4 regions of the Solibacillus sp. FSL K6-1523 genome follow, and region 3 is predicted to be linked to each of the others. Evidence: riboswitches for the same ligand, from Rfam matches in the RefSeq annotation. Region 3 holds a riboswitch; each other region holds the start of a gene.
The links. A riboswitch is a leader RNA that binds a small molecule or an ion and turns the genes downstream of it on or off. The one in region 3 is predicted to bind cobalamin.
Positions count from the first base shown of each region.

Region 1: it holds a riboswitch for cobalamin, as region 3 does, so the genes downstream of both, cobJ (precorrin-3B C(17)-methyltransferase) here and MHI10_RS05910 (hypothetical protein) in region 3, are expected to answer to the same signal.
Region 2: it holds a riboswitch for cobalamin, as region 3 does, so the genes downstream of both, MHI10_RS00925 (class I SAM-dependent methyltransferase) here and MHI10_RS05910 (hypothetical protein) in region 3, are expected to answer to the same signal.
Region 4: it holds a riboswitch for cobalamin, as region 3 does, so the genes downstream of both, MHI10_RS02585 (ABC transporter substrate-binding protein) here and MHI10_RS05910 (hypothetical protein) in region 3, are expected to answer to the same signal.

Region 1 covers NZ_JBBOSU010000001.1:164,073-169,853, forward strand. The annotation lists gene MHI10_RS00835 (helix-turn-helix domain-containing protein) at 1-1,054, shown strand, start outside; gene MHI10_RS00840 (PLD nuclease N-terminal domain-containing protein) at 1,054-1,254, shown strand; gene MHI10_RS00845 (ABC transporter ATP-binding protein) at 1,251-2,153, shown strand; gene MHI10_RS00850 (ABC transporter permease) at 2,140-2,922, shown strand; cobalamin riboswitch at 3,003-3,186, shown strand; gene cobJ (precorrin-3B C(17)-methyltransferase) at 3,344-5,062, shown strand; gene cobK (precorrin-6A reductase) at 5,073-5,781, shown strand, end outside.
Region 2 covers NZ_JBBOSU010000001.1:178,454-184,234, reverse strand. The annotation lists gene MHI10_RS00940 (ABC transporter substrate-binding protein) at 1-324, opposite strand, end outside; gene MHI10_RS00935 (ABC transporter ATP-binding protein) at 352-1,113, opposite strand; gene MHI10_RS00930 (FecCD family ABC transporter permease) at 1,115-2,155, opposite strand; gene MHI10_RS00925 (class I SAM-dependent methyltransferase) at 2,152-2,982, opposite strand; cobalamin riboswitch at 3,281-3,457, opposite strand; gene MHI10_RS00920 (cobyric acid synthase) at 3,433-4,914, opposite strand; gene MHI10_RS00915 (cob(I)yrinic acid a,c-diamide adenosyltransferase) at 4,914-5,453, opposite strand; gene MHI10_RS00910 (nitroreductase family protein) at 5,475-5,781, opposite strand, start outside.
Region 3 covers NZ_JBBOSU010000001.1:1,286,472-1,292,252, forward strand. The annotation lists gene MHI10_RS05890 (AAA family ATPase) at 1-139, shown strand, start outside; gene MHI10_RS05895 (hypothetical protein) at 310-699, opposite strand; gene MHI10_RS05900 (MarR family winged helix-turn-helix transcriptional regulator) at 988-1,455, shown strand; gene MHI10_RS05905 (hypothetical protein) at 1,643-2,530, shown strand; cobalamin riboswitch at 2,686-2,867, shown strand; gene MHI10_RS05910 (hypothetical protein) at 3,008-3,556, shown strand; gene MHI10_RS05915 (ABC transporter substrate-binding protein) at 3,553-4,509, shown strand; gene MHI10_RS05920 (bifunctional adenosylcobinamide kinase/adenosylcobinamide-phosphate guanylyltransferase) at 4,768-5,310, shown strand; gene MHI10_RS05925 (adenosylcobinamide-GDP ribazoletransferase) at 5,314-5,781, shown strand, end outside.
Region 4 covers NZ_JBBOSU010000001.1:540,548-546,328, forward strand. The annotation lists gene MHI10_RS02570 (amino acid ABC transporter permease) at 1-665, shown strand, start outside; gene MHI10_RS02575 (amino acid ABC transporter ATP-binding protein) at 678-1,433, shown strand; gene MHI10_RS02580 (polysaccharide deacetylase family protein) at 1,551-2,495, opposite strand; cobalamin riboswitch at 2,840-3,041, shown strand; gene MHI10_RS02585 (ABC transporter substrate-binding protein) at 3,189-4,151, shown strand; gene MHI10_RS02590 (FecCD family ABC transporter permease) at 4,144-5,142, shown strand; gene MHI10_RS02595 (adenosylcobinamide amidohydrolase) at 5,142-5,781, shown strand, end outside.

The DNA of each region.
Region 1 (5,781 bases), 1.1 Mb from region 3:
ACAAATTGCGCACTATGTCGGTGTATCACGCGCAGCCGTTTCGAAGTGGGAGAAGGGATTAAGTTATCCTGATATAACAATTTTACCGAAGCTCGCAACTTATTTCAATGTGTCGATTGATCTTCTATTAGGCTATGAACCGCAAATGACGAAGGAACGAATTATGTCTACTTATGCAATGTTTGCTACGAAGCTTGGAAATGAGCCGTTCGAGCAAGTAGATGAACAAATCGATGAAATGATAGCAGAATATTATTCATGCTTTCCATTCTTGTTAAAAATCGTGCAACTATATATGAATTATTATCCGAAAGCCGCGAACCCAGATGAAATTTTGGGGAAATGTCTTACTTTATGTGAGCGCATTAAAACGCAAAGCCATCATCGCCAGCTATCATATGAAGCGACAGTTTTAGAAGCATACATTTCTATTATGCAAGGGAAACCGAAGCAAGTGCTTGAATTATTAGGGGAAGAAGCAGCTGTGCAATATGGGGCTGAGCAATTGATTGCAACAGCGCATACGATGCTCGGTACTAAAGAAAAGGCGAAAGAAGTTTTGCAGGTGAGCATGTATCAGCAAACGGTCGGGTTAATTTCAAATGCAACGGAAACATTGTTGCTTGAAATTGATCATACTGTCCATTTTGACGAAACGATAAAACGTATACAGCAGTTGCTTGAAACTTTTCAAATTGCAAACTTAAATCCTAATATAGCGCTTGTGTTTTATATTAAAGCAGCAGGTGGATATATGATGAGAAATCAAACAGAGCAGGCGCTTCAAATGATTGAATACTATATCAAAGTTTGTAGCACATTAAAATTTCCATTGGAGTTACAAGGAGATCGTTATTTTTACAAGCTCGGGGACTGGATTGATCAGCAGGAGCGAATTGATAAACAAGCGCCACGGGATAATTTGTCGATTAAAAAAGATCTTGTAACAAGTATTGCAAATAATCCAATATTTAATGCACTACAAGACAATACGCAATTTAAAATAATGATGACGAATTTACAACATCATTTACAACTAGAGGAGGAATTATAGTGGAAGAATTAGCGAATATAAATTGGGCGCTTATTGCCCCTTTAATTATTTTGCAATTTATTTTGGCACTTGTTGTGATTGTTGATATTGCACGTAACGGCGCAACGAATGGACCGAAATGGTTATGGGTAGTCGTTGCATTATTTGTTTCAACAATTGGACCGATTTTGTACTTTATTTTCGGACGTAAAAGCCAATGACATGTATTCAAGTAGCGCAATTAACCAAACAATATGGTGAACAAAAAGTTGTCGATCACGTGTCGTTTACATTGGAAGAACATACAGCAACCGCTCTCATTGGTCCAAATGGTGCGGGGAAAACGACCACATTATCAATGCTAACAGGCTTGTTACAACCAACAAGTGGTCAAATTCTAATGCCAGGTGTTAAAGATATTCGAAGTGCAATCGGCTTTTTGCCGCAGTATCCGCAATTTTTTTCTTGGCTAACGGCATTTGAATTTTTGGAAATGACCGCAAATTTAAGTGGTGTGGAAAAAAGAAAAGTAAAAAAAGAAGCACAAAAAATATTAGAATTCGTCGGTCTTGGAGCGGCGATGCACAAAAAAGTAGCAACGTTTTCAGGTGGGATGAAGCAACGTTTAGGTATCGCACAAGCTATTATTCATCAACCGAAATTATTATTGCTAGATGAGCCGGTATCAGCGCTTGACCCTGTTGGGCGTAGAGAAATTATGAACTTACTGAAAGAAATTCAACAGCAAACGACGATTTTATATTCGACGCATATTTTAAATGACGCGGAGGAAATGACCGATCAAGTGCTCTTTTTACGAAAAGGTCAACTTGTCGAGCAAGGATCCCTTCATCAAGTGTGTACAAAATTTGATGAGCCGCGCTATAAAATCCAGTTTGCATCAAATGAAGAAGCAAGACAGTTTGCGAGTCAATCAGAGCTTGTAGCAAAAGCAGAACAAAATATTGCTTATGTTGAAATCCGAGAAGAAAAACCATCGATGCAACAGTTACTTTATCGTTTAGCGAAATCCCCGTATCACGTTGTAAAAGTGGAGCGGGAAACAGCGAGCTTGGAAGAAATCTTCATGAAGGTGGCGGGAACTAATGGGTCAATTTAACACGTTGTTAGTAAAAGAATGGCGGGAAAGCTGGCGTAGTTTTAAATTTATATGGATTCCGATTGTCTTTGTTCTACTCGGTGTAAGTGATCCAATCCTCAATTATTTCATGGAGGATATTTTGAATGCAGTTGGTAATATGCCTGAAGGATTTGCGATGATGATGCCAGAACTTCATGCGATGGATTTACTGGCGGCTTCAACGGGACAGTTTCAATCTATTGGATTAATCGTACTAATTGCTTCCTATATAGGTACGTTTAGCAAGGAACGCCAAAGCGGCACAGCCACATTATTGTATGTGCGTCCGATTTCCTTTACCGCAATGTTTTTGAGCAAATGGATTGTGGCGAGCAGCGTAGCAATTATTAGTGCAACAGCTGGCTATGCGGGAAGTGTGTATTATACGGTACTTTTATATGGCAAAGTAGATCCTACTCGCTTTATGGCGATGCTTGGAACGTATTGTATATGGCTCCTATTTGTCATGGCGGTTACAGTGGCAATGAGTGCAGCATTCAAAACACCGGTTGCTACGACGATTGCAATTTTTTTGATCTTGATTGGTTCAGTTGTAGACTCCATCATTGGTGGTTTTTGGACGGTTACTCCGTATAAATTGTCGACATATGGATTGCGACTTATTGATGAATCTGTCACGATGTCAATATTTTGGAGTACATTTACAATGACGGTTTCATTAATGTTTGTCTTTGTTATTATAGGAATTTACTTTAGTAAGAAGCGAGCAAGTACGGTGAAGGTTTAGCTTTTTATAAAGATGAAATTGCTAAGATAATTATTAAATAGTTGTAATATTTCATTTATATGGTATTGTAAAGTCATAATTTAATAAACTATTAAATGAGTGCTTATATTTTGAGAATAATAGGGAAATTAGTGAAAATCTAATGCAGCCCCCGCTACTGTAATAACGGATGAAATCACGAATATCACTGTCTGATGAGGATGGGAAGATGTGAGAGTAAAGTGAAGTTTAAGCCAGGAAACCTGCTTGTTTAATTCGATTACTTACTTTTCGGTGGGAGAAGTGTAGATGAGAACTCAAATATAGCAGGTCGTAGTAGATTCTATTTTTTGAAAATACGATTTTTTATATAAATTTTCAGATACCCAAACTTCTTTTGTAAAAGAAGTTTGGGTATCTTTTTTTATTGGAGGGGAACGTTTTGGGTAAAGGGAAGATTTTTGTAGTTGGGTTTGGTCCTGGAGATCGAGAACATATTACAAAAAGAGCCGTAGATGCATTACAGCAAAGTAATCATATTATGGGTTATAAAACGTATGTAGATTTAATTCGCCATTTAGTAACAGCACAAACAATTGTCAGTACAGGTATGACCGAAGAAGTATCACGAGCGCAAGATGCTGTTAAACAGGCAGAGGCAGGAAATATCGTTGCAGTCATTTCGAGTGGTGATGCGGGCGTATACGGCATGGCTGGTTTAGTGTATGAGGTTTTAATTGAAAAAGGTTGGACTGAGGCAACAGGTATTGAAGTAGAAGTTGTGCCAGGAATTTCAGCGATTAATTCATGTGCGAGCTTACTTGGTGCACCGGTAATGCATGACTCTTGTACGATCAGTTTGAGTGACCACTTAACGCCTTGGACAGTCATTGAAAAGCGTATTGAAGCTGCAGCAATGGCGGATTTTGTCATCGCATTCTACAATCCAAAATCAGGACGGAGAACACGTCAAATTGTAGAAGCACAGCGTATTTTGCTGAAGTATCGTTCACCTGATACACCAGTAGGATTAGTGAAGAGTGCTTATCGAGAAAGCCAAAATATCGTATTAACAAATTTAGCGGAAATGTTAGACCATGATATTGGTATGTTAACGACTGTTGTAGTTGGGAACTCCTCCACATTCTTTTACGATAATAAAATTATTACACCACGTGGCTATCAAAGAAAGTATACGCTCGGTGATGAAAAACAAGTTTGGAAACCGCATCAACGCTTGAAAAAAGAAGCAGAACCATGGGCGCTTGATCAAGAAACAGGAGAAGCAAAATCGGGCTATGAAAAGATTGAGGCAATTAAAGCAGGGCCAAACCTTAAAATAGAGCCTTTGAAAGAAGTGAGTGTAACTACTGTAGAACCAGCGCCGGTAGTGCCAGCAGAATTTCAACAACTTCCGGAGAAAAAGTCAGCACTTGAGATGGCAAGAATGGCATTAGCTTGTATATCAAACGAACCTGTGAAGACGGACTTTTTAGTACAGCAAGCAATCGAATCGATTTTTGAATTTGCCGTTTCACCAGGTGTTGCAAATAAAATCATTACACCACAGCAAATGAAGGTACTTGCTGAAGTAGTAGGAGAAGAGGGAACTCTTGAATATACACCAGATCATCGTTTCCATGTAAAGATTCCTACTGAAGCACCGGAAAAAGTCGTTGGATTATTACGTGAAACAGGGTTGTACGTGCTGCCTATGGGAGATGTCTTAAACATAAAGGCATGTGATTTTTGCTATGGAGAGAAGGCAGATTCGATTCCATATGCGGAGGAAATTATGGATACGCTTGGCGGTTTGAAGCTACCAAAGGAATTGCATGTTGGTTTTAATGGCTGTGGAATGGCTTGCTATCGCCCAATTTTCGATGATATTGGCATTGTCTATCGTAAAAAGAAATTCGATCTTTTTATTGGCGCCAAGCCAGTTGGTCGAACGGCACACGCTGCACAACCAGTCGCAGAAGGATTAGAGCCAGATGAACTGATTCCATTATTAACGAAGATCGTTGAGGAATATAAAGAACATGCACATCCAAATGAGCGCTTCTTTAAATACTTTAAGCGCGTAAAGAAAGTTGCCCATTTCACGTACCAAGATATGAGCTGCAAAATCAAAGTAGAAGAAGCACCATGTGGCGATTAGGAGGGGTGACATGATTTTATTTTTAGCAGGGACGAGCGATGCACGTGAATTGGCCATTGAGCTACAAAACAAGGGGCATTTATTATTAGCAACCGTCGTGACAGATTCAGCAGCAAATAGCTTGAAGGAAGCGGGCATTGCCTATCAAGTAGGGCGCCTTTCAATCGAACAGATGACGGCGATCATTGATGAAAAGGGTGTGACAACGGTTATTGATGCAAGCCACCCTTATGCAGAGGAAGCTTCAAAAACAGCGATGGCCGCAGCAGAGCAATGCAAGGTGCCTTATATTCGTTACGAACGTCCGCAGCAACAGTATATGCATCCACTAATAACTGAAGTGGAAACATATGAAGAAGCGGCACTTATTGCGCGTGAGCATAAAGGAACTGTGATGTTGACAACAGGTAGCAAAACACTTGCGACATTCACGAAGCACTTGCTCATTGACTCCATCCGTCTAGTTTGTCGCATGTTACCGAACAAAGAAAACATGGAGAAATGCGATTTGTTAGGCTTGAAGCAGCGTGACATTATCGCGATTCAAGGTCCATTTTCAAAAGAGTTAAATACAGCATTGTACCGTCAATATGACACAACACTCGTTATTACAAAAGAAAGTGGAAAAGTCGGTGCTGTTGATGAAAAAGTGGATGCTGCATTGGAATTAAACATTCCTGTAATTTTAATTAAACGACCTAAAATCACTTACATTAATC
Region 2 (5,781 bases), 1.1 Mb from region 3:
GCGTTCAGCTAGTACAGGTACTTCTGCATACGCCTCCTGTAATGGCTCATAAATTTCATCATCCAAATAAGATGTACCAATCATTGAATCTTCCAAACCTAACGCAAGCATAATTTCCGTTACGTGCTGATTAATTGTAATCGCGCGTTTTGGTACTTCTGTATACTCTAATGTCATACCTTCATTTTCAATTGTTACAACTTCAGCCGATGCTTCAGCATTTAATGGTTCCTTTTTTATTTCTGGCTCTGTTTTGTTACATGCAGTTAAAAGTAGTGATACTGTTAAGAAGATAGAAGCCCAAAAAGTTTTTTGTTTTTTCATGATTTCCCCTCATACTTTCTCAAAGTATTATTTAGTATAAAAAAATAAGTGGAGCTTGTTTGTAAATGGATTCGTTGAAATACCTACACGGACGCGGAAAACATCCATCATTGTTTGTTCTGTAAACACTTGTTTTGGTGTGCCCTGCTCATACAGCGTCCCATCTTTCATCACAATCACTTCATCACAATAAGCTGCCGCTAAATTCAAATCATGCAAAGCTGTAATAATCGTGACGGGTAGGTCCTTCACTAAATCCATTAAATGCAGTTGATGCTCAATATCTAAATGATTTGTCGGTTCATCTAATACTAAAATTTTTGCCTTTTGCGCTAATGCGCGAGCTAACATGACACGCTTCTTTTCACCACCAGATAAATGGACGAATGTTCGATCCGCTAAATGGCCAACATTTGAAAGTGCCATACACTCCTCGACAATTTTAAAGTCTTCCACATTGTCTGAGCTTAGCCATTTTTTATATGGTATACGCCCCATCATAACGAGGTCCTTCACCGTAAAATCAAAGAGCACCGGAGATTCTTGACTGACAACGGCCATTTGCTGCGCTAGTTTTTTAGGGGAGATATCCCAAATTTCCTTTTCATGTAGCGTCACACTACCCGATGTTTGCTTTAAATGACGATAAATCATTTTTAGCATCGTCGTTTTACCACTACCATTTGGTCCAATGATGCCGATGAATTTCCCTTCCTCAATTGTGATGGACAAATTACGCAAAATTGCTTTTTCTGCTATAGAATATTCTAGGTCTTGAAGTTGTATCATTTTATTCCCCTTCTCCAAATGCATATCGCTGACGACGTAGCATCCAAATAAAGAATGGGCTACCACATAACGCTGTAATAATTCCAATTGGCATTTCTTCTGGTGCAATCGCAATACGTGCGCCCATATCCGCCCAAACGATAAAAATCGCGCCAAGTAATGCACTTAAAGGTAGGACAACTTTGTAATTTGAGCCGACTAACATTCTTACGATATGAGGAACGATTAATCCGACAAAACCGATACTTCCACTAACCGCTACAACAACACCCGTTAATAACGAAACAATAATAATAATAAAAATTCGAAAACGCTCAATATTAATTCCTAATGTTGCAGCTGTTTCCGTGCCGAGCAATAATGCATTTAATTGGCGATAGCTTAATGTTAGTAATGTAAAAACGATGACGAATACAACAGCAGGAATTCCAATGTTATTCCATTTTGCTCCGCCTAAACTGCCTAACATCCAATGCATGACCGCTTGAATGCCCCCTTGCTCCTTAGACATCATCAGCATAAAGTTCGTTAGCGCGCTTAGTACCATAGAAATCGCAACACCTGAAAGAAGTAAGCGAATCATGGATGTTCGTCCGCCAATACGAGCAAGTAAAAAAACGATACTTACAGCTGCGATTGCTCCTAAAAAAGCTGCAAATGATAGCGCATAGACACCGAGAAAGCTAAATGCACCGAGTAAAATAACCGATGTTGCACCAACAGAAGCACCCGATGAAACACCTAAAATATACGGATCTGCAATCGAGTTTTTCACTAATGCTTGAATGGCTGCACCACAAATTGCAAGTGATGCACCTACAATCATCGCGAGTAGGACACGCGGCACACGCAGTTCCATAATAATGATTTGCTGAGCGTTCGATGCGTTTGTAGTTGGTACTATACCAAGTTTATACATGAGTACCTCTATAATAAGTGAGGGGGTAATGCCTACAGAACCAACCATAATCGCGCCGATTCCTGAGCAAAGTAAAATAACGAATAACATAACTAACCAAACGTAAAATTTCCTGTTCTTCATCGCTTCACAGGCTCCCAACTAATAATCGCCGCGTAAAATTTATGACGATAGATAATTTCTCCGTTTTCTTCCGTTATAAAACCTGCAAGTGCTGCTTTTACATCATCGATCTGAAACGTGTCATTTAAAATCTTCTTACTTTGCGCGGTATATAATGCTTCATATGAGGCATAGCGATATGTACGTTCTAGTGGAAGCATTTCACAATCTGCATAAATCCCAAGCTGATAAAGCATATTGACGATTCCAATATAATCACGCCTTGGATATTTAATTTGATAACCGAATTGTTGATCGAGTACAACATAATGAGGCTGAATAGGCCCTGTTGTTAAGCCGATAATGACGCGCTTTTTTGCCAAGCGATTCATCTTCAACAATGCCTCATTCATTTCATAGATCCGGTAATAACAATTGACGCCAATGACAACATCATGCTTTTCTACTTCAGCATCTTCCCATTTTGCATGGACGTACTGCACCCCTTCGTCTTCTACAAAATATTGTTGTAAATATTGAAGAACACTTTCTGAACCATCTACTAATGTTAGCTTTTCAGCATCTTCTCGTAATGGAAAGGTGTAATTTCCCCATCCCGGACCGATTTCTAAACACGTCGCATTTTCCGGTATATGTTTCCGCATTTTTTCATAAATCGGCTTCGTATGGGCATCCGTTTGGCGATAGGATTTTTTTTGCATCGATTGAGACCAAAATGCTTCTTCTAATGCATCATCAATCATTCGTTCAGGCATTTCACCGTGCCAATTATGCATGCCTTCTTTCCATAGCTTCTCAAAATCGATATGTAAAGGTGACCCTTTCATTTCAAGCATCTCCTTTCTTATAAAATACAAAAAAACGTATAAATCAAATTGTTTATACGATCAAATACGCCTCGGCGTATTTGCGTCCAGATTTTTTTTCGAGCTTGCTCGAAAAACTCCTCTAAAAAATCTGTGACATCCGCCGGGGGCTTTAACTTGATTCAGCCTGGAATTGAACTCCCACTGAATTAAAGTCATTCTTGGCATTCATCCCCCACTAATAGAAGTGGAGAACTTCTGCTGAAGCAAGTTAATATGCCATTATGTATTGCATAGTGGCTCTTATACTCCCGTAAGAACAATATTCCGTTTATCAGCAGGTATCCTGACTTCGCATCCTAAAGTTCATAGCCCTTCCCGCAAATATTTTGCAGTGGTATCGCTACAACTCTCCGCTTCACAGTGGCGGGTACCGTGGTGACTTTCCATCACTCTTCCCTTTACGTATTTCTACACTGATAAATGTATTAAATTGTATACTTTCTTCATATCTAAATGCTGGCGCACATGTTCATCCAAAAGTTCATACGCCTGTTCACGACGATCCTCATCTGATACAACATCCCCAGCAACTAATTCCAGATTTTTTTCATTGCGTATAAGGTTGAAATAGTCGCGTGTAAAATGACGATTTTGGAAGATACCATGCACATATGTACCGATAATTTGTTCCGTATAAACACCATCTTGTCGACCATCATCAAAAGTAATAAACGGTGTCATTTTCTTCGTTGCCACACTGCGACCTAAATGGATTTCATAACCCTTCACATCGTGACCTGTTACAGTTTGGCCATGTACTTGTACGGTTTGTTTTTCTGTTACAAAATGCGTCTCAATTGGTAATAGCCCGAGTGATAAGTACGTGCCACCACTTCCTTCAATCGCAGACTCATCGCGAATGACTTCTCCAAGCATTTGGTAGCCTCCACAAATACCTACGACTTTTCCACCTTTTTGTGCATGCTTCAAAATGCCTTGTGCTAAGCCATTTTCTTGTAGCCACAAAAAATCTTCTACCGTATTTTTAGTGCCTGGCAAAATAATGACATCTGGCTGCTTTAAATCTTTTAATGAAGACACAAACCGAGGTCCCACTCCTGGTTCCTCAAATAATGGGTCAACATCTGTAAAGTTTGAAATACAAGGTAAGCGAATAATCGCAACATCAATTGCAAATTCTTGTTGCTGTGGTTTTTTTAATCGTAAGCTCGATAGTGCCATCGAATCCTCCGCTTCAATTTGTACATCCACATATGGAATAACACCTAAAACAGGAATTCCCGTATAGTTTTCAAGCCATTCCACACCACTATCCAATAATTCCTTCATCCCTCGGAATTTATTAATAATGACACCTTTTACCCGAGCGCGTTCTTCATCATCCAAAAGTGCTAACGTACCAACGATTGAGGCAAACACACCACCACGTTCAATATCCGCAACTAAAATGACACTTGCATCGGTTTCGTGTGCCATACGCATATTCGCAATATCACGTGCTTTCAAATTGATCTCCGCTGGACTGCCCGCACCTTCCAATACTAAAATTTCAAACTGTTCGCTTAGACGCCCAAGTGATTTCCGTATTTCTGGCATAACATCCTCTACAAATGTTTCTCGGTATGTCAAAGCATCCATATTCGCTAAATGTTTTCCATGTAAAATCACTTCAGATATCATTTCCCCTTTTGGTTTTAGGAGGATTGGATTCATATCTGTTGTCGCGTCAATTTTAGCGGCTTCTGCTTGTACACCTTGGGCACGACCAATTTCACCACCACTTTTTGTAATGTATGAATTCAATGCCATATTTTGTGATTTGAACGGTGCTACGCGAAATCCATCATTCGCAAAAATCCGGCAAAGTGCTGTGCAAATGACACTTTTTCCAACATCTGAGGACGTCCCTTGAATCATAATTGCTTTCATTAAAATTCAAGACCTTTCATTGCTTTAACATCTTGCTCCTCGTAATAATGCTTTGTCGCATCGATTGTCGAAACTAAATCTGCCATGGCAATAAGTGATGGATGAGCCGAACGTCCTGTCACAACTAAATGCATCGTTTTCGGACGATTTTGAATGGCTTCTAATACCTCTTCAAGTGGTAAAACATCGTCAACTGGAAAGCGTGTAATCGCCAATGCATTATTCAGTTCGTCAAGCACTAATAAATCAATCGAATCATCTCGTAACACTTCTTTGACTTGTGCCCATGCCAATTTTAAAGCCCCTCGGTGCTCTTCAGGTGTTTTTGTCCATGTAAACCCAATCCCAAGTTGAACCGTTTCTACCCCTAATTTGCGTAAAGCAATTTGTTCACCATACGTACGCTCAGGAGATTTAATAAATTGAAAATATTTCACCTTCATGCCTCGTCCAATTGCACGTAACGTGACACCAAGTGAAGCTGTTGTTTTTCCTTTGCCATCCCCTGTATAAACAAGTAACATCCCTTGTCTCGCCATCGTCAATCCCCCCTTATCCTTTTATAACCAAGTTGTTTTTTCAGCAAATGCTGTACGCTTTTTCTCTGTCGCCGGAGATTCAGCTGGATAACCAATACATAACGTACCTACTAACTGTTCTTGCCCACTTGCACCAATATAAGCATGAAGCGCTGTATCATGTACTAAACCAACGCCTCGTGTACGCCAAACCATGCCTAGCCCTAATTGTTCCGCCATGAGCCACATCGACATAATTGCACTACTTACCGCAAAGACATTATCTTTCGTTGCCCCTTCATCCCCTTCTACAATGGCTGAAGTCACCGCTATAATTAATGGCGTTTTT
Region 3 (5,781 bases):
CTTACGTCAAATTGCACAAAGGCGTAAGGAACAACCCGAAAGAGCAGCTTTTGACACGGAAGAGACGTTTATTCATGTTACTAAATTTTTTGAAGCACCAGAAGCATCAGAGGGTTTAAATATTTTAGAGTTAAGTTGAAGATAAAAAAGGATTGGTTTTGCTTTTGTAGGAACAAATTAAATATGTACATTGGAGGGGCTGTCTAATAAGCCCCTTCAATTATTTTCTTACGCAATGCCCCTCATCCAATTTAGAGATTAAATGGAACAATAGTTTCATCTATCCCTACCTTAGAATCGACAAAAAATTTATCTCATTTTTAATAATGGGCGATAAGCATCGATGTTTTTGAACATTAAATAGGTGTTCATAATTAAAATGAAATAGGCACCGAAACCTGTTAATTGCTCTAAGAAAATATGGAAAACGACCATATTTACTGAAACAGGCATAAAGATAATTAACGCTAACGGTAAATAACGGTTTGTAATAAATGCGATACCACAAACAATTTTTACTAAAGCTAAAAACAGAACAAAGTATCCCGTATCTACCAATGCTGTCATATATTGATTTGCTGCTATATTTTCATATTCAATCGGGAATCCACCTAATATAATCATGCCGATACCCGATCCAACCATCATGACTCCAAAAATAATTCGAACAATTTTATAAAATAAACTTTGATTTTTCATTTCAATATTCCCTTCTTAACTAAAAAAATAACTTAGATTACTATATTAGTTGCCGGCAACATAAAATTATCACAGAAATTTAGATGATGCAACTCAAACGAATTATGATAGAAAACTAAGTTGGTTTTGTTGTTCCACTTGGCAATTGTCAAACCGGCACGTAGTAGAACGACTTTCAAATGGTGTATTATTATATAATGGTTTAAAAAGCGTATTCTTTGAGAAATCGTAAAGGATATGTGGAATATCAAAAAGTGGCAATCAATATTTATAAAAGGGGAGCTTTTCATGTCAGAAAACCAATGTTCTAAAACGCTATCTGAAGTTGATGGTATTTTCACTGCTTCAGAATTCCCTACTAATTTCGCAATCATCTCACTCGCTCGCCTCCATCGCGCAACAGCAACTGATCTATTACGAAAGGTTGGGTTATTTCCAGGACAAGAAATGATGCTAATGCAGCTTTGGAAAGAGGATAATCAATCACAAAATGCACTTTGTAAATCATTAGGGATTAATCATTCAACCGTTGCAAAGTCCGTACGACGATTAGAAGATGTTGGCCTTGTAACGATGAAACGTTCAGATTTGGATAAACGCGTAACACTCGTTTCCCTTACGCAAGCAGGTATGGATATAAAAGAGGAAGTTCTAAATGTTTGGAGAACGGTTGAACAAGTCTTCACTGAAAATCTTACAGAAGATGAAAAAACTTTATTTTTGGATTTAATGAAAAAGATTTTGAATAAAGGTTAAATATTTACAATATTAATTAATTTTGTAGGAGGAAATCTGAAAGTGGATTTTCCCCTACATATTTTTTTGCACATTTCTATAACTGGTCAAGGTTACATCCATATTTAGCACAATAATGGATGGTCCTTAGTAAAGAAACCGTGGTAAGATTATGGAAATGTTTTCAAATAGGAATGGGGGGAGTTCAATGGAATGGTTAATCCTGCTTGTCGTTTTAATTTGGTTTATATTATTTATACGCAAAAAACGCGCATTTACATTTAGTTTAGCTCCACAAGTATTAGATATAAAATCAATTAAAGGATTAAAAAAGCTCAGTGTCGACTTGGAGCAATCCCTTAATAAAGGTTATATGGAAAATGTAGCGGATCGGGTAAGTAGACAAAATAAGTTAAAGGGAAATGAGTACGGCTGGCGTCTTCTGGATTTGAAACGTTATTTTATTTTGACTTCTCTTTTAAAAGAATCGCCAATGTTTAGTGAGAAAGTCGATGAATTATGGCATGAGATGCTTATGTTTACCCGTGAGTATGAGGACTTTTCAAAAAATTATTTAGGGACAACACTTCATCACAGTCCGAATGTTAATGTGGAACCAGATCCAAATTTACGTGGTTTTTTTGATTGGATATATGCGGAACTTTTCTACATAAGAAAGGAGAACATTCATCTATATAAAGGCTTTTTCAGATTCCCTGTGCCTCCCAATATTATTGATGAATTTAAAGATTTCCCGGAAAATGAATTAATAGATAAATATTTTAAGAGTGATGCCAAGAGTATGCCAGTTGTCCTTTCACTGATTGCATCCATGAAAAAAACGGCAAATAGAGTGAAAGACCATGATAAAAATGCCATACGTGCAATGATGAAGAAAGGGAAAAGTCAGCAAAAATACAACGCAATGCTCATTCCTTTCCTATCTGTTTCCTATTTTCATTATGATGAATTTTATAATTACATGAATGAAAGCAGCAACGGTTCATCAAGTTGTACGAGTTGCGGGTCTGGAAGCTCTTGTAATAGTTGCTCGTCTGGTAGTTCTTGCTCAAGCTGTGGTGGGGGTGGAGATTAATAACTTCCAATTCAACGCGAATCTACATGAGAATACTCTTTTTTATTGTTTTTTTACAGAAAGGTTAGTCAATCAACAGACGTGTTAAAATAACGTTATACCTAAATACTTATTTGCATGTGAACTTTCGTATGGTACAGTATGTTTATCAATTTAATAAGTTTGCAGGAAAAAGTGCTATAAGCATAAATTGGGAATTCGGTGTGAATCCGAAGCTATATCCGTAACTGTGAGCGCTGATAAATACTGATGAAAAGAGACTGCTAAAAAGTGGGGATATTTTCACGTGTATGATAAGCGCAAAGCCAAGACACCAAGCTTTTTCTGATCGTAACAAATACTCTTCGGATTTAAAGAGAATGTGCGGCAGGAATAATCGTAGTTTTCTATTATGATATTTATGATGCCATCCATTTCCTTGGGTGGCATTTTTTTATTGCCGTTACAAATAATTAGAACAAAAGTGAGGGACTTGCATTGAAAAAGGACATGCGTTATTCGTGCTATCCATTTATGCGTGAAAAAATTTCTTTAGTGGATTATGAAATCCGAACAGATTCATTGACGACTAGAATTGGTGCGGTCTTACCAACATTAGTAGAGGATGATAAAGGAAGGATTGTTTTAGAAGACTTGCAAATTATTCAGCCACTTGCTTATCATGTAAATGGTTCTGTACGAGGGAAAATGGCGATTACTTTAGATGATTTAAATTGGTTAAGTGAGCGCTATGATTTTTATGTCAGTCATGTTGAAGACGTGATTCAACAGTTTTTATTGCCACAGGGAATAGAAAGTGCTGTAAGGCTTCATATTTGCCGAAGTGAAGCGAAAAAGTCATACCGTGCTTTACATAAAGTGAGTGAAGAACGAGATGTACCGGAAATTTTATTTGATTTCTTAGGGCTTTTAGCGAATGTATTTTTCGTTATGGCTGTTTATATGAACAAACAACATGCTTATAATGAAATTCCGTTTATTAGTAAATCTTATCCAGTTAAAAAAAGAAAAGAGGAACACCGATGAAAATTAAAATGAAATGGGTTGCACCACTCGCAGCCGCGCTTTTACTAACAGCATGTGGAGTGGATGAAAAAACAGCGAGCCAGCCAAAAGGCGAAGTAAATCAAGAACAGCAAGGATCTAATACGAATGAATCTTATAAAGTTATTGATGATCGTGGTGTAGAAGTGACATTTGATGCTGTACCTGAAACAGTTGTGTCATTACAACCAAGCAATACTGAAATTTTATTTGAATTAGGTGTAGGAGATAAAATTATCGGTGCAACAGATTATGATAGTTACCCAGAAGCTGCCCAAAAGATTGAGCGTGTTTCAACATCTACTGTTATTAATGCAGAACGTATTGTAGAATTAAACCCGGACGTTGTAGTTGCCTATACAGTTGGTGATGAAGCACAAATTAATCAGCTAGAAGATGCTGGATTAAAAGTATTTGTTATCGAATCGGCTGCTCAATTTGAGGATGTATATTCAGATATTATTCAATTATCAGAAGTAATGGGTGTGAAGCCAACTGGTGAACAAATCGTCAAAGATATTCAAACTCAAATTAAAGAAGTACAAGATAGAACAGCTACAATCGCAACAAAGAAAAAAGTATATTACGAAATTTCACCTGCACCAGATCTTTGGACAACAGGTAATGAAACATTCCAACAAGAAATAATGGATGCAGCAGGTGTCGAAAATATTTTTGCAGATCAAAAAAGCTGGATAAGTGTTGCTGAGGAAGATGTTATCCTACGTAATCCCGAAATCATTATTACAACGACGAATTATATAGACGATCCAATCGGTGAAATTATGGGACGCGCTGGCTGGGATAAAATTAGTGCATTGACGAATAAACAAGTGTTTTTAGTTGATGGAGATATTATGTCTCGTCCAGCACCACGAATAGGTCAAGCTGTTCAAATCATGGCAGAAACAGTCTATCCAGAGCTATTTAACTAGATTCAGCGGGGGTTCAAACCCCGGCTGAATTGGGGAACAAAGGCTAAACCCGTCACGTCCTGTGACAACGCCTTTGTGATCAACTTCGTGTTGACCTAAGCCCCGGCGGATGTCACAGATTTTTAAGGGGAGTTTTTCGAGCGAGCTCGAAAAAATCTGGACGCAATTACACCTCGGCGTAATTGATATAAATCTATAATTAGAGAACAGGCTAAGAAAACGGCTTGTTCTTTTACTGCTTTAAGGGGTGAGAAATAAATGATTTTTATTACAGGTGGCGTAAGAAGTGGGAAGAGCGCCTTTGCAGAGCGGTTTGTTCAGCGATATGGACAGGACGCGCGGTATATTTATGTTGCAACAGGTGTCGCGTTTGACCGAGAAATGGAAGCGCGAATTAAACGGCATCAGCTAGACCGCGAACAGCAAGGGTTACACTGGCTAACTGTTGAAATGCAAGTGGAAATACCGGCTGCAATGAAGCAGCTTAATGCTCAGCATGTGCTATTATTTGAATGTGTCACAACATGGCTGGCCAATGTGTTGTATCATACAGAAACGCTTGATAATCGTGAGCAGCGGATTGCGGATTATATATTGGCCTTTCAAGAACAGCTACTTGCATGGCAACAGCAAGGAGTGCGGGTTGTCATTGTATCGAATGAAATATTGGATGAACCACGCTCACCATTTGATGAAGTGGAACTGTACCGAAAGCTGATCGGACAATTTCATCAATGGATTGTGACACATTGTGAATCAGCTTATGAAGTACAATACCAACTTGTACAACAATGGAAATAAGAGGTGAACAAGTTGAAAAATAGTACAATTGGATTTTTATTAGCGTGGCAATTTTTCTCGGCTATTCCCGTGAAAAAATCGTTTGAGATGAACGCAAAAACCGTTACATGGATGTATGCCTTTTTACCGATACTTGGATTACTAATGGGCGGCATATATGCGACAACGGCTTATGGATTATTTACATATAGCGATATTTCACCGTTATTATTAGCAATCATTCTCGTTGTCGGGATGATTGTAGTGACAGGTGGCTTACATTTAGACGGCTGGATTGATATGAGTGATGCTTATTTTTCATACGGAGATAAAGAAAAGCGTTTAGCCATTTTAGATGACCCGCGAACAGGTGCGTTTGGTGTCATTAGTGTCATGTGCTTACTATTATTGAAAATAGGCTTTGTTTACGAGGCGATTGTGCAAGGAAACTTAGCGATTATTCCATTTTTATTATGCATACCATTTCTTGCG
Region 4 (5,781 bases), 750 kb from region 3:
CATTAAGCGGTGTTCCAGTGGCGCTTCTTGTCACCATTATTTCATTAATAGTTGCAGTTCCTTTTGGATTTTTACTCGCATTGTCCCGCATTTATGAAATACCAGTACTCAATTCATTTGCGAAATTATATATTTCATTCGTCCGTGGTACACCCATTATTATTCAAATTTTTGTCCTGTATGCAACGATTCCACTACTGCTAAATGGGCTGTTTGAGAAATATCAGATTGATTACCCAATCTATGAAATTAACCCACTTTGGTATGCGTTTATTATATTTTCATTTAACACGACGGCTGTATTAATCGAAGTTTTTCGCTCGGCATTACAAACCGTATCGAAAGGGCAAATTGAGGCGGCACATTCAGTTGGATTGACGACAACACAAGCATATAGACGTATTATTATCCCGCAAGCTTTAGTTGCAGCGATGCCAAATTTATGTACAGCAACGATTAATTTAATAAAAGCAACATCACTAGGATATGCCATTTCTCTGCAAGAAATTACGTTAAAAGCAAAAGTTGAAGCCAATTTCGGCTACAACTATTTAGAAGCATATCTTGATATTTTCATTGTGTATTTACTCATTTGTATCGCTGTGGAGTATTTATTTAAATGGTATGAAAAGAGATTAAGTCGGTATAAGTCGGCTTTTATTTAAGGGGGGCGCGGTGTGTTAGAAATTAAAAATATCCATAAAACATTCGGCAAGAATGAGATTTTAAAAGGTGTGGATTTAACGATTGATAAAGGGGATGTCGTCGTTATTTTAGGTCCGAGTGGCTCTGGCAAAACGACACTTCTCCGTTGCATTAACTTTTTAGAACGTGCAGATGAAGGCACAGCAAGCTTTGATACGATTCAAGTGGATTTGCATAATGCATCGAAAAAGGACATTTTAGCGATTCGCAAAAAAACGGCTTTTGTTTTTCAAAACTATAATTTATTTGCGAATAAAACCGCACTTGAAAATGTGGCAGAAGGGCTCCATATCGGGCGTGGTATGAAAAAGGAAGAAGCATTAAAAACTTCGCGTGAAGCACTGGACCGGGTCGGTTTATCTGAAAAATACGATGCTTATCCAAGTCAGCTTTCGGGTGGGCAACAGCAGCGGGTTGGAATTGCGCGCGCGGTCGCTTTGAATCCAGATATTATTTTATTTGATGAACCTACGTCAGCATTAGATCCAGAGCTTGTTGGAGAGGTGTTAACCGTTATGAGGGAGATAGCCAAGGAAGGGACGACAATGCTTGTTGTAACGCATGAAATGTCATTCGCACGCGATGTAGCAAACCGGGTTATCTTTATGGATGGGGGAAATATTGTAGAGGAAGGCACGCCACATGAAATTTTTGTCCAACCAAAAGAAGAGAGGACAAAACGTTTTCTTCAGCGCGTGTTGCCGGATGATTATACGTATCATATATAAAGGTCGGAATGGGTGAATTTTTACTTGCGATGTCATTCATAACATATCGGCCTCTTTATTGATCAACCTAATATTTGAATAATCAGGTGTATCCATGTAGAGGCCATATTAAGGAGATTACAGACGTGCATCCTTCTGAAAGTTAAGGGCGAAATGATTAGCTTCTTCGTATACGGCAAACTTATACCCCTGTTCTCTGTAAAATGCAATAATCTCTGGAAGTGCCGCCAAAGTTTGTGGTTTTTCGTGCATTAGCACAACTTCTCTATCAGCTTTTGTGCCACTTTTAATATTCTCTATAATTTGGGATGGATTATCTTTTAACGACCAGTCATTGGAATCAATTGTCCAATCCCAAACTTTAATGTTTGCGTCTACGATTTGATTGCGAATCTGTTCACTTTTCAACCCTGGTGCGGAACCATAAGGAGGGCGAACTAAACGGGGGTTTGTACCAGTAATCTCATGAATTAGTGCTAACGCTTCGTTCATCTCGGGTACAAACTGATTATCCTTGTATAATGTTTTGGATTCATGCGTCATGCTATGGGCACCGATATAATGTCCTTCTGTTGTTGCCCGTTTTACACTTTCCTGGAGATGCTTCTTTTTCAGGTTACTTCCTTGCATGAAAAAGGTTACTTTCACATTTTGCTCGTATAAGACATCTAGAAATTGGCCTGTTAATATGCTAGGACCATCATCAAATGTTAGGTAGACCACTTTATCTAAAGATATTTCTTCTGTACTTGCTTGTTCCTTATCTTGGCTGATTGGGGCTTCTACCTCCTCTGTAGAATCTTGTTGGGTGTTGTTGTTAACTTCAGAATTTGAGTGTTCTAAAGATTCTTCCTTTAGATTAGTTTGTTCTTTACCTTGGTTAATCGAAGGCTCTACTTTTTCGGTCATATCTTGCTTACTACTTTTTTCATTAATAGCATACGATTTTCCTACAATAAAACCAGCAAAAAAAATAGGGATTAGCATAACCAGTATCGTCATTACAATTCGTGATCTTCTTTTTTTTCTTCTTTTGTCATACTCATTTTGTGGTGCTCTCATGATTGTTAAATCCTCCTGCTGTAAATTTGAGTGTTTATGTACGTTCGTTTTTCCGTATATTATATGAAACTAGTAGACATTTGAATGTGTTTGCTATTTGAAGTGCAAAGCGATAGTGGACCTCTCGATGTTTTGTAATAATAAAATATTCACTTTTTCTAATTTTCAACATGTCGCAAATACGTTCTACCTATTTGACGGGTCAGGCAAATAAAAAGTTTATATTAATTTTATATAAATAGGTTCAACTTATATATTTAATGAATAGTGATGAAGTTTCTGAAAACTCCCTCTTATCTACATACAAACATTCATTCTTCCGCTATAATAGAATAACCTATCAATTAAATAAGAAATGTGAAGGTTCTTAAAAAATTAGTTTTTCAAATTAATGAATAAGGATTAAAAGGGAAATCGGTTTCAGTCCGATGCGGTCCCGCCACTGTAAATGCGAGTTTGTTGAAAAAAGCCACTGAAGAAATTTGGGAAGGTATCAACAAGTATTCATGCATGAGCCAGGAGACCTGCCTCTACATTGCCAACAGTAAACCTGCGAGGATCGGGAGTGGCTTATAATTATCGATTCGAAATTATTTGCATACATCAATGGAAGTCTCCCAAGTTGGAGGCTTCTTTCTTTTGGTTGAAAAAACGGTTCTAGATAGGCTACGTAAAATTTAGGAGGAAAATAAAATGAAGAAAATACAAAGTTTAGCAATGCTCTTTTTAATGGCGATGCTCGTACTAGTAGGTTGTGGCACAGGGGATTCTAAGCCTACAACAAATGATACAGAACAAAACAAAACAGCAAAAGGTAAGGATAGTGCAGCTGCACAATTCCCTGTAACGGTAACGGATTCACTAGGAAGAGAGATAGCATTAGAAAAACAACCCGAACGTATTATTTCTCTTGCCCCTTCAAATACTGAAATTTTATTTGGCTTAGGGTTAAATGAAGAAATTGTCGGCGTTTCAGATAACGATACTTTCCCAGAACAAGCAACGACAAAGGAAAAAGTAGGCGGCATGGAATTTAATTTAGAGCTAATCGCATCACTTAAACCAGACATCGTATTTGCGCATGAATCAGGCATGTACAATTTTGAAAAGGGCATGGAACAGTTAGAAGCAATGGGCATTGCTGTTTTTGTCGTAAAAAATACGGTGAATTTTGAAGAAACATATGAAACGATGAAGCAAATTGGGCAACTAACAGGCAAGGTAGCACAAGCAGATGAGATGGTTGCTACTATGCAAAAAGATATTGAAGAAATGACAACTAAGGCAGTTGGTTTAGATGGGAAATCGGCATTTATTGTTGTAGGTACGAACCCCGATTTATACGCGGTTGGCACAGGAACATTTATTAATGAAATGCTTCATACGGTAGGTGTTAAAAATAGTGTGACACAACCAGGTTGGCTACAATATAGCGCAGAGCAATTTGTAAGTGACAATCCAGAAGTGATTTTAGTAACATACGAAGACGATATTGAGGCAATTTTATCAAATCCAGCTTATGCAGAAATGGATGCAGTGAAATCTGGAAATGTTCATTTAATTGATGCGGATACAACAAGTCGTCAAGGACCTCGTATTGTAGAAGGTATTCAATCAATTGCACAAACAATGTATCCAGAGGTTTTCGGTGAATAAAAAATATACATTCGCTTATTTAGTATCAATCGTTTTGCTGCTATTAAGCGTATGGCTCGGTGTGTCAATTGGCTCGGTTAATATTCCGATTGCAACATTATGGGACAAGGCGACTGATCCCGTTGCCCACAGTATTTTATGGAAAATCAGAATGCCCCGTGTCATTTTAGCAGCAATTATCGGAGCTTCTTTAGCGATTGCAGGTGCAGCTTTTCAAGGGTTGCTTAAAAATCCACTGGCAGATCCGTATACATTAGGAATTTCTTCAGGTGCCTCGGTTGGTGCTGTGATGACGATTTTCCTAGGTATCTCGATTCCATTATTGGGAACCTTTACATTACCTGTATTTAGTATGATTGGTGCGCTACTAACGATGATTGCAGTATTAAGCTTTGCGCGAATCGTAGACCGTACACTGAAAATGGAAACACTTATTTTAACAGGTGTTATTTTTAGTTCCTTTTTAGGTTCTTGCATTTCGTTAATGGTCGCCTTAACAGGAGAAGAGTTGCGAGAAATTATCGGTTGGCTTTTAGGCAGTGTTTCAATGCGCGGTTGGCCGTATGTGAAAATGATTTTGCCATTCGCGATTATCGGAACCGTTATTATTTGGTTACAACGCCGCGAATTAAATGCGATGATTTATGGTGAAGAACGTGCGCAATATTTAGGAGTTAATGTGAAACGTAGTAAATTTATGATTTTAGCGGGTGGTTCGATGCTAACAGGTGCATCTGTTGCAGCGTCTGGTACAATTGGCTTTGTTGGTCTTGTAATTCCGCATATGGTCCGCAGTATTATCGGGGCAGATCATCGACATTTACTCCCAATTTCCTTATTGAACGGGGCAAGCTTACTCGTCATTTGTGATTTAGTATCGCGGACAATTATTGCGCCAGTTGAGCTACCAATCGGTGTAATTACAGCGTTTATCGGTGCACCAGTATTTGCTTATATTTTCTTTAAACAGCGTAGAAAGGGGGGAGCATGATGCTAAAGGTTCAAAATATTTCAGGTGGCTATCATGCAAACCCAATTGTCAAAAACATGTCATTTCAAGTAGGTAAGGGAAAAATTCTTGGAATACTTGGACCGAATGGTAGCGGCAAATCGACACTATTAAAAATTATTAGTGGTGTACTTAAACCGCAAGACGGGCAAATCATCATAGATGGGCAAGCAATTGAAAGTTATTCTGTGAAACAGTTAGCAAAAAAAATGGCGGTACTCCCTCAACTACATGCGAGCAGTTTTTCAAATACTGTCTATGATGCGATTTCTTTAGGGCGTTACCCACATCAAAGTGGCTTTTTCTCTTCATGGTCAAAAAAAGATGAACAGGCAGTACAGACGGCGATGGAACAAACAGGTGTGGCACGTTATAAAGAGCATTATTTAGAGCTGTTATCGGGCGGTGAGCAGCAACGTGTATTTATTGCACAAGCATTGGCGCAAAATTCGGAGCTACTGTTATTAGACGAACCGACGAACCATTTAGATATCGCACATCAAAAACAAATTTTAGATATGATTCGCCAACAAGTGGAACAAAATGGATTAACAGTCGTGTCCATATTCCATGATATTAACCTAGCTTCACTTTATTGCGATGAATTATTACTATTAGAAG